4 regions of the Paenibacillus sp. PvR133 genome follow, and region 3 is predicted to be linked to each of the others. Evidence: riboswitches for the same ligand, from Rfam matches in the RefSeq annotation. Region 3 holds a riboswitch; each other region holds the start of a gene.
What was found. Region 3 has a riboswitch for thiamine pyrophosphate ahead of JOE49_RS10395 (ECF transporter S component). Riboswitches for the same ligand answer to the same signal wherever they lie in the genome.
Positions count from the first base shown of each region.

Region 1 (2,201 bases), 550 kb from region 3:
TTCACGTCCAGAATGACATAATCGGGATCATCCGGTCCGGAAAACCATTCCTTCAAGGAATCGTTCCACACTTGTTTGCGCAGCCCCTCATCAGCTGTGATCTGGACGGTAGCCTCCACTTCTACGACTTCCTTCGTACCGCCAACTTCATAACCCAGCAGCAGATAAGCATTCGGATTGTCCTTTAGCTCCTCTACTTTATGCGTTTTGCGATCTGTCGCCAGATGAATGTTCATTCCATCGTTAAAAAGGGCCATATAGCGTACTTTCGGTTTGCCACCCTCTACCGTACCTAACGAGCAAAATTTGTTGTTATCCAAAGCCTTCACAATGGCTTGTTCCAGTTGGTTGCGATCCAATGTTTCCGTTTTACCCACAGTACAACAACTCCTTTTCACGAATTAGAATTCTCTACGGCCACGCCATTGGGCACCAGCCCATCTGAACCTACTTGCGTAGCTGTTCTGAAAATAACATGACCGGATCGAATCGAATTGATTCATGCTCATTTTCAGATCAAAGCTCACAGTAAAAGTGTACCCTGTCGTTCGGCAAATGAACCGTCACCTCTCCCTTCATGCTGGACAGACCCGCATTCAAGGCATATAATCGTCGTAGTAAACCCGAATAAATGAACCCATTAAACCATACAATGCCAGGGGTGCTGGAATCGGCCGGCTGAGAGTGTGTCCCAAGACACTGACCCTTACAACCTGATCTGGGTAATGCCAGCGTAGGAATGCTTAAGCAAGATGTGCCTTTTTTACATAGGACCATCCCTTACTTTGGTATATACAAGCGCAAGCGTCCCGGAAACTCGGGGCGCTTTTTTTGTTGAAGATTAAGTTGTTGGAAAGATCGCATCCGGCAGATGTTATTTTTAGAAAATGGGGAACTTAAGCTGTCTGATTGGACGGATAACGGGTAATTAAAGGAGAGAACACAACGATGAAGCGCATGAAAATATTAAGCCTGGGACTGATCAGTCTGTGGCTCATGGCCCTGACCCTGACCGCTTGCGGTGGAAGTCCCCCCACATCCCAAGAAGCGGCTCCCGCTACCGGCACTCAAACGTCTACTCCGGCAAAGGGGCTCAAAGATGTTAAAGTCGTGCTCGACTGGACACCCAATACGAATCATACGGGACTCTATGTCGCTAAGGACAAAGGATTTTACGAAAAAGCGGGTTTGAATGTCCAAATTGTTCAACCTGGTTCAGGCGGAGCTGATCAAATGGTTGCTTCTAATGCTGCACCTTTTGGTATCAGCTACCAAGAAGGCGTCACACAGGCTCGTACGCAAGGCGTGCCGCTTGTATCCATCGCTGCGGTGATTCAGCATAATACCTCAGGCTTCGCAGCCCCGGTAGATCGTGGAATTAAGAGCCCGAAAGATTTTGAAGGTAAAAAATACGGCGGTTGGGGCTCTCCCGTAGAAGAAGCGGTCATGAAATCCATCATGGATTCAGACAAAGGCGACGTGAGCAAAGTGAAGATCATCAACATGGGCAATGCAGACTATTTTACAGCCGTGAAGCGGGATATCGACTTTGCCTGGATTTTCTACGCATGGACCGGAATCGAGGCCCAGCTTCGAGGTGAGCCATTGGATATGCTGTATGTAAAAGATTATTCCAAAAGCCTCGATTACTATACACCTGTAATTGTGAGCAACGAACAGACAATAAAAAATGATCCCGAGCTGGTCAAAGCGTTCATGGACGCTACCGCACAAGGCTATGAATACACTATCGCTCATCCGGAAGAAGCCGCAGACATCTTAAGCAAAGCTGTACCGGAGCTGGATAAAAAACTGGTACTTGCGAGCCAAAAATGGCTAAGCCCGCGTTATCAGGACGATGCCGCGCAATGGGGTGTGCAAAAAGCGGAGGTATGGCAAAACTATTCGGACTGGATGTACGAACGCAAGCTGCTCAGCAAGCCTTTGGAAGTCGATAAAGCCTTCACAAACGGTTTCCTGCCCAAGCGTTGATCATTTGTTAAAACGCTAAATAAGACTGATCTAGAGAAGTGAACAAAGCGCCACTACGCAGTCGGATGGTGCTTCCCATCGCTGCTGTACCCAGATTTCTTTTATAAATATCCAGAGGTTGAAATCTGGGTACAAAGGCGAACGCTAACGCTTGTACAGCACCATTCCGCCCACTTCGTTCTCGTTCTACTTGGTTTATTCTTTAGCTT
Region 1 covers NZ_JAFIBS010000001.1:1,781,025-1,783,225, reverse strand. Annotated here, with positions in the region: gene JOE49_RS07950 (pyridoxamine 5'-phosphate oxidase family protein) at 1-377, opposite strand, end outside; TPP riboswitch at 648-757, shown strand; gene JOE49_RS07945 (ABC transporter substrate-binding protein) at 949-1,992, shown strand.
Region 1: another riboswitch for thiamine pyrophosphate. It lies ahead of JOE49_RS07945 (ABC transporter substrate-binding protein); the one in region 3 lies ahead of JOE49_RS10395 (ECF transporter S component).

Region 2 (2,201 bases), 2.2 Mb from region 3:
TGAACTCTTCACTTTCCGCTGCCAGCATTCCAACCGCTGCTCCTGAGGCTCCCTCACCCGGGATCAATCGTTCCAGCATGATCGTACTTCTTCCCTCCTTGGCCACATGATAAGCAATGGAACTGCCGATGACACCTCCACCTATGACCAAGCATTCAGCGTGTCCTATCGCTCTTGCCTCTATGTGTATCTTTGGCATTTGTTCCGTGTCTCCTCTCCATAAACCATTCTGCTTTCAGCTTGCCTCTACTCTCGTTTTCTCGCTACAGGTCGTGAACTACAAGATCTGCCATTCGCCTATATTCCAGCGCAGCTGCAACGGGCGACTCAGCCTCCCATATACCAGACATCACCGCAATTCCGCATGCTCCAGCCTTATAAAGCTCCGGGATATGGTGCGGTTGTATGCCGCCCAGCGCGATCACCGGAATGTTCGACAGCCTGCAAATATGTTCAAGCTGAGCTAAACCCCGTGGTACAATACCGGGCTTACAATGGGTCTCATATATGTGACCATAAAGTACATAGTCCGCTCCTACCCGCTCGGCAGTCTGCGCCTCCTTCAAGGAATGCACAGATACTCCACAGCGTGTACCCTTTGGAAGTAGGCTTTTCACATCCGCTACAGGTAATCCATTAGCTGGTAGCTGGACGGCTCCAACCAAAGTAAGTAAAGCTACATCCACACGATCATTTACTACAATTTGTTGCAAAGGAACTCCCTGCTCCACCATGCTGCGAGTCAAAGATAGCAATGCAGAGGCACCATTCTGTTTTAAACGTGCGTGTACATAATGAACATACGGACAAATCACAGCAGCCACTTGGGCTGCTTGTGCAAAAGTGCCCTTTTCCATCGAAATTGCGTGTAATTCGATTTTGTCTTCACCTCACATTGGACTAAAGGATCTAAGCTTAGTCAGCCACGTCTACCAGCAGAAATGAAAGGGGATTGTATGTGAATTGTCTACGGAAGCTCGAACAACTTAAAATGAACGAAACGCAAAAAAACCACTTCCCCAAGGAAGTGGTTTAACGAACGTCCAATAATCGAACGGACCATGATATCCGTATACGTGTATCGTCCCACGCACAAACAAAAATAAGATGGTGTTGCCTTGTTTGTACGGTGCTCACTTCCCTACGCTGGCATAACCCAGATCAGGTGCAAAGGGTCCGAAATCCATTTATTCCGTCTCAGCCGCATGGGCGGCTCCCCTAGTGTGACTATTTTATTGTATAAGCTAAAGATAGCTTAGCATATTTTCCTAATTCTGCAAACCCCACTTCGTGTGAAATATGCAGAATTGGATTTAGTTGATGTTAGTTAACTTTACTTGACCACTCTTCCACATTCCACGTTTTGGTTACCCAATCCTCGTAAAAGTCCGGTTCGTGAGATACAAGCAATACGGTCCCTTTGTATTCCTTCAAGGCACGTTTCAGCTCATCCTTAGCTTTAACATCCAAGTGGTTGGTAGGCTCATCGAACAGTACCCAGTTGCTTTCACGCATTAACAGTTTGCAAAGACGGACTTTAGCCTGTTCTCCACCACTGAGCGCAGATAGCGGACGCGTGATATGCTCATTCTTTAAACCGCAACGCGCCAAATGCGCTCGTACTTCATGCTGGTTCAAATGTGGGAATTCATTCCACACATCGTCAATCGGTGTAATTTTCTCCGCCTTTACTTCCTGCTCAAAATAAGCGGGCTGCAAAAAATCACCTTGATAGGTTTTTCCACTGATTGGCGGTATTTTTCCCAATATGGTTTTGAGCAATGTCGATTTACCGACACCGTTGTAGCCAACAATAGCAATCTTTTCGCCACGTTCAATCGTCATGGACATTTTAGGCAAAAGGGCATGCGTATAACCAATCTCAAAATCAATACCCTCAAATACCGTCTTTCCGCTTGCACGTGCTTCTTTGAATTGAAAGGTTGGCTTCGCAGCTTCTTCAGGCTTATCTATACGTTCGATCCGATCAAGTTGCTTTTCACGGCTCTTTGCTCGGCCTGATGTAGAGGCACGCGCTTTATTACGCTGAATAAAATCTTCCTGTTTCTTAATAAAGTCCTGTTGCTTCTCATAAGCATCAATATGCTGAGCTTTGTTCAGATCCGCCATTTCAAGAAACTTTTCATAGTTAGCTGAATAACGGGTCATCTTGGCAAATTCAAGATGGTAAATAACATTAA
Region 2 covers NZ_JAFIBS010000001.1:4,491,961-4,494,161, forward strand. Annotated here, with positions in the region: gene thiO (glycine oxidase ThiO) at 1-199, opposite strand, end outside; gene JOE49_RS19520 (thiamine phosphate synthase) at 264-857, opposite strand; TPP riboswitch at 1,122-1,230, opposite strand; gene JOE49_RS19525 (ABC-F family ATP-binding cassette domain-containing protein) at 1,324-2,201, opposite strand, start outside.
Region 2: another riboswitch for thiamine pyrophosphate. It lies ahead of JOE49_RS19520 (thiamine phosphate synthase); the one in region 3 lies ahead of JOE49_RS10395 (ECF transporter S component).

Region 3 (2,201 bases):
GCTGTTTCATTCCCTGTGACATGCTGCCAATGGGCATGTGTATATCATCCGTTGATAGACCAACCTGTATCAGCAGCTCGCGAATACGGGATCGCATCTGCTCACGAGGAACCTGATTATTTTCCAACACAAAAGCCAGTTCCTCGTCTGCATATGACATACAAAACTGCGTATCAGGATCTTGAAATACAATACCTGAGACACTTGGGATTACAGCAGCATCGCATTTCATAGGCACTTCTATCGTGCGTGGAATCAGACCGCTTAACACTTGGAGCAGCGTTGATTTACCGCATCCACTCGGTCCCAGCAACAGCAGCTTTTCCCCCTTGCGGACAGACAAAGACATATTGTGAAAAAGCAGCTCCTGCTCACCGGGGAATTTCAACCGAAGACGGGTGATCGAAGCCACCACATCTTCGGTTGCCTGGCTCATCAATCCAGCCCCTTATAATCTTGTTCCGTTGCGGGTCTCAAACTTCGCGTGACTCCGGTTACCTCCAATGCCCTAGCCAGATAGAACGCGAATACCCCGGCAATCACAATGCTGCCAATCATGCGAAAACCAATAAACAAAACATAGTTCCAGGTCGAAAGCTGATCAATATACCCGTAGCTGAAGTCTAAAATGAGAGAAGCGACAGCCGCCCCGGCCGCAGCTAGCGAAGCAACCCACAGGTTTGCGTTCCGATACAGAAAAGCCGCAAAAAACAGCTCCGCTCCCAAGCCTTGCAGCAGGCCATAGTACAAGGTGGACATCCCCCATTCGCTTCCCAAAAAAGCACTGACCGTTGCCGCTGCCACCTCTGCCAAAATTGCAACACCCGGCTTGCGAATGATGAGATAAGCAAACGTGCCTGCCATAAACCACATGCCATACATCAGTTGCTCGGCGTGTAGACCGAATGGTTTCATCAAATCATAGGCAGGTCCCCATATTTTGTAGACTAACCCGAACACAACAGCGATCACAATCGTGACCAAAATATCAGTCAGCTTCAACCCTTTGGACGCTCTTACAGCAGTATTCATTATTGCATGCTCCCCTTATCCTTATAATTGGCCTCTTGGCCATAAAAAAAAAGCTTGTCTGGAGCTGAATCTCCAGGCAAGCTTTATGCGCAGTAAAAGGTGAAGCACCATACAAAACATCATTCGTCGATATGCCTTATATAACCAGTAGTCTAAGCTACTACACTGATACCAAGCCAAAGTCAGGGTCAAGGTAAAATGCTAGGACATACATTGTATCTATCGACAACCGCGAAACAAGCGGCATTCCTGTATAGTGTTCTTGGTTTCTCTACGCTGGCATTACCCAGATCAGATTTCACGGTCAGTGGCAAGGGCCACCCTCTCAGCCTGACTTTCTCAAGCTCCCGACAATGCTTTTTTAATTCACTATAATATATACCACATCTATGGCTTTGACAATCCTATAATCCGAAGAAACGTTTGGCTGTCTCCGTCGTGGCGATTTCGATCTCCATCATGCTTCGGCCTGTACATTCGGCTATCGTAGCAGCAATGTGAGCGAGATACATCGACTCATTACGCCCTTCTTTGGGCTTCACGGGCAAATTACGCGGGGTCAAAAATGGAGCATCCGTTTCAATCATCAGACGGTCCAAGGGAATATCTCTGACCAGTTCACGCAGATGTTTGCCACGCCGTTCGTCGCAAATCCAGCCGGTGATCCCGATATACAGTCCCATCTCTACATACGTATGCAATTCTTGTTCCGTGCCTGTAAAACAATGCACCACTGCTTTATCGACAAGCCCTTGATACTCCCGCAGCATAGCGGCAAAATCCTCATGTGCATCTCGTTCATGCAAAAATAACGGCATATTCAGCTCACCCGCCAGTTGGATTTGCTCCCCAAACCATCGGCGCTGCACATCACGCGGCGAAAAATCTCGGTTATAGTCCAATCCGCATTCCCCTATGGATACGACCTGCGGCTGACTCGCCAGCTGACGGAGCTGCTGAACCGTCTCTGCGCTGCAGTCTTTGGCATCATGGGGATGCACGCCAGCTGTCGCATACAGCTTGCCCGGATAACGTGCTGCATACTGAGAAGCCTCCCGACTGCTGCGGACACTGGTCCCGGTAATAATCAGGGGTGAAATCCCTACAGCTGCGGCTCTCTCTACCACCTGTTCCCGATCCGCATGAAACGAACGGTGCATCAAGTTCAC
Region 3 covers NZ_JAFIBS010000001.1:2,326,463-2,328,663, reverse strand. Annotated here, with positions in the region: gene JOE49_RS10400 (ABC transporter ATP-binding protein) at 1-436, opposite strand, end outside; gene JOE49_RS10395 (ECF transporter S component) at 436-1,032, opposite strand; TPP riboswitch at 1,283-1,392, opposite strand; gene JOE49_RS10390 (TatD family hydrolase) at 1,437-2,201, opposite strand, start outside.

Region 4 (2,201 bases), 190 kb from region 3:
CCCCGAGAGAAAAGGCCACATCATAGGCTTTCATAATTTCGCAGATTTCTTCAAAATGCGTATACAAAAAATTCTCCTGATGGTGCGCAAGGCACCAGGCTGCCATGATCGACCCACCACGGGATACAATTCCCGTCATTCTATTCGCCGTCATCGGTATATACCTCAGCAATACACCCGCATGAATTGTAAAATAGTCCACGCCCTGCTCCGCCTGCTCAATCAGCGTATCGCGATACAGCTCCCACGTCAGCGCTTCTGCTTCGCCGTTCACCTTTTCAAGTGCCTGATACAGCGGTACAGTCCCAATCGGTACAGGAGAATTCCGAATGATCCATTCACGTGTTGTATGGATATTACGGCCTGTGGACAGGTCCATAACTGTATCCGAGCCCCAACGCACAGCCCAGGTCATTTTTTCCACTTCCTCCTCGATGGAGGAGGTAACCGCAGAATTACCAATGTTCGCATTGATCTTCACGTGAAAATGACGCCCAATGACCATTGGCTCACTTTCCGGGTGATTGATATTCGAAGGCAAAATGGCTCGTCCAGCCGCCAACTCCTGCCGTACAAACTCAGGCTCCACCCCTTCGCGGATCGCCGCAAATTCCATTTCGGGCGTAATGATCCCTTGCCGCGCATAATGCATTTGCGTCACTACACGTCCTAGCGAAGCACGAAGCGGACGGTTGGTCACGCCGGGAAATTCCACTGTCTCCCGTTTGGAGCCAGGTTTCAGTCCATTATCCTCCGGCTTGACGGCGCGTCCCTCGTAAGCCTCCACATCGCCCCGTTCCAGGGCCCAAGCTCGCCGTAATGGAGGCAGGCCCTGACGGATATCGACCTGATAGGCTTCGTCGGTCATGGGACCGCTCGTATCGTACACACGCAATGGCTCATGATGCTCCGTGCCCTGCGGCGTATGTGTAGGATGAAGAGCAATTTCGCGCTCTGGCACGGCAATGTCCGGCCGTGAGCCTTGAATATATACCTTACGGCTCCCCGGAAAGGGCGTTACCCCTCTGGCTTGCTCCCCGTTTGTCTTCTCTACCTCAACTTCTTTTGTTCCTACCAATCTTACTTCTGTTGATTTCAATTCTGTTCCTTTTGTTCCTTCTACTTCTGTCGGCTTCATTGTCCATTCCTCCCGTTTCGATGAAATGACACACCGATCCGGAACCATTCCCAGGGTGGCGCTGATCTATGCAAAAAAGCCGGTTCCCTAGGGAACCGGCTAATCTAACGAGGCAGCTATCCAGACAGTACGCATGTGGAATAATCCTATTCCAATGCGCCACTGTAGACAGCAGCCGCGTATACATTTCAATGGCCGATTACTTCCCTACGCTGGTATGATCCAGATCAGGTGCAAAGGGTCCGGAATCTTGCACGATTCCATCTCAGCCCGGCATTACAGGCTCCCCCAGTAACTGTGATACTTCTATTCACATGAGGCGGCTATAACAGATATCCCGCCATCCTTACCAGACTACTTTAAATTTATGGCTTTGGCAACCCTTCTAGGTTCCCTTTACTAAGGAGACGCTCCCCATCAAATCACTTTGCTTGCTTCAACTGTGCTCATTCTTGTTACGGAAGCATAAGTCCCATTTCCTTCGCCGCTTCAATCAAAATCGGAGCAAAGTCATGTAGCGTCTCGGGTGCAAGCCGACTGACCGGACCGGATACAGATAAAGCCGCAGTGACCTGTCCCTTCCGGTTTACAATTGGGGCAGCCACAGCAGCAGCCCCTGGCTCCCGTTCTTCATAGCTGGTCGCATAGCCCGTCTCGCGAATGTCCTGCAGCTGGGCTTTATAGACCTCCGGGTCTACTGAGGACGGCCATTCATCCCCGCTTAGCAGGGCTTCCAGCTCTTGCGGCGGCATAAAGGCTGCCAGCACCTTGCTGGAGGCCCCTACAGCCAGCGGCATACGCGCACCTACAGGCGCAACCCTGCGGATCGCCTGATTGCTCTGCACGGCTTGTATGCGAATACGCATGCTGCCGTCCCGTAAGTACAAGCTGACCGTCTCGCCCAGACGATCACGTAGTCCTTCCATTGCAGGCTGTAACAACACCGCCGGCTCGTCGCTTTGGGACAAATGCGTGGATAGCTCCCAAATGCGGAAGCCAAGTCGATATTTTTCCGTTTCGGCATTCCGAACGACAAAGCCCCGATCCTCTAACGTAGTCAGCA
Region 4 covers NZ_JAFIBS010000001.1:2,134,102-2,136,302, reverse strand. Annotated here, with positions in the region: gene thiC (phosphomethylpyrimidine synthase ThiC) at 1-1,138, opposite strand, end outside; TPP riboswitch at 1,326-1,438, opposite strand; gene JOE49_RS09505 (IclR family transcriptional regulator) at 1,594-2,201, opposite strand, start outside.
Region 4: another riboswitch for thiamine pyrophosphate. It lies ahead of thiC (phosphomethylpyrimidine synthase ThiC); the one in region 3 lies ahead of JOE49_RS10395 (ECF transporter S component).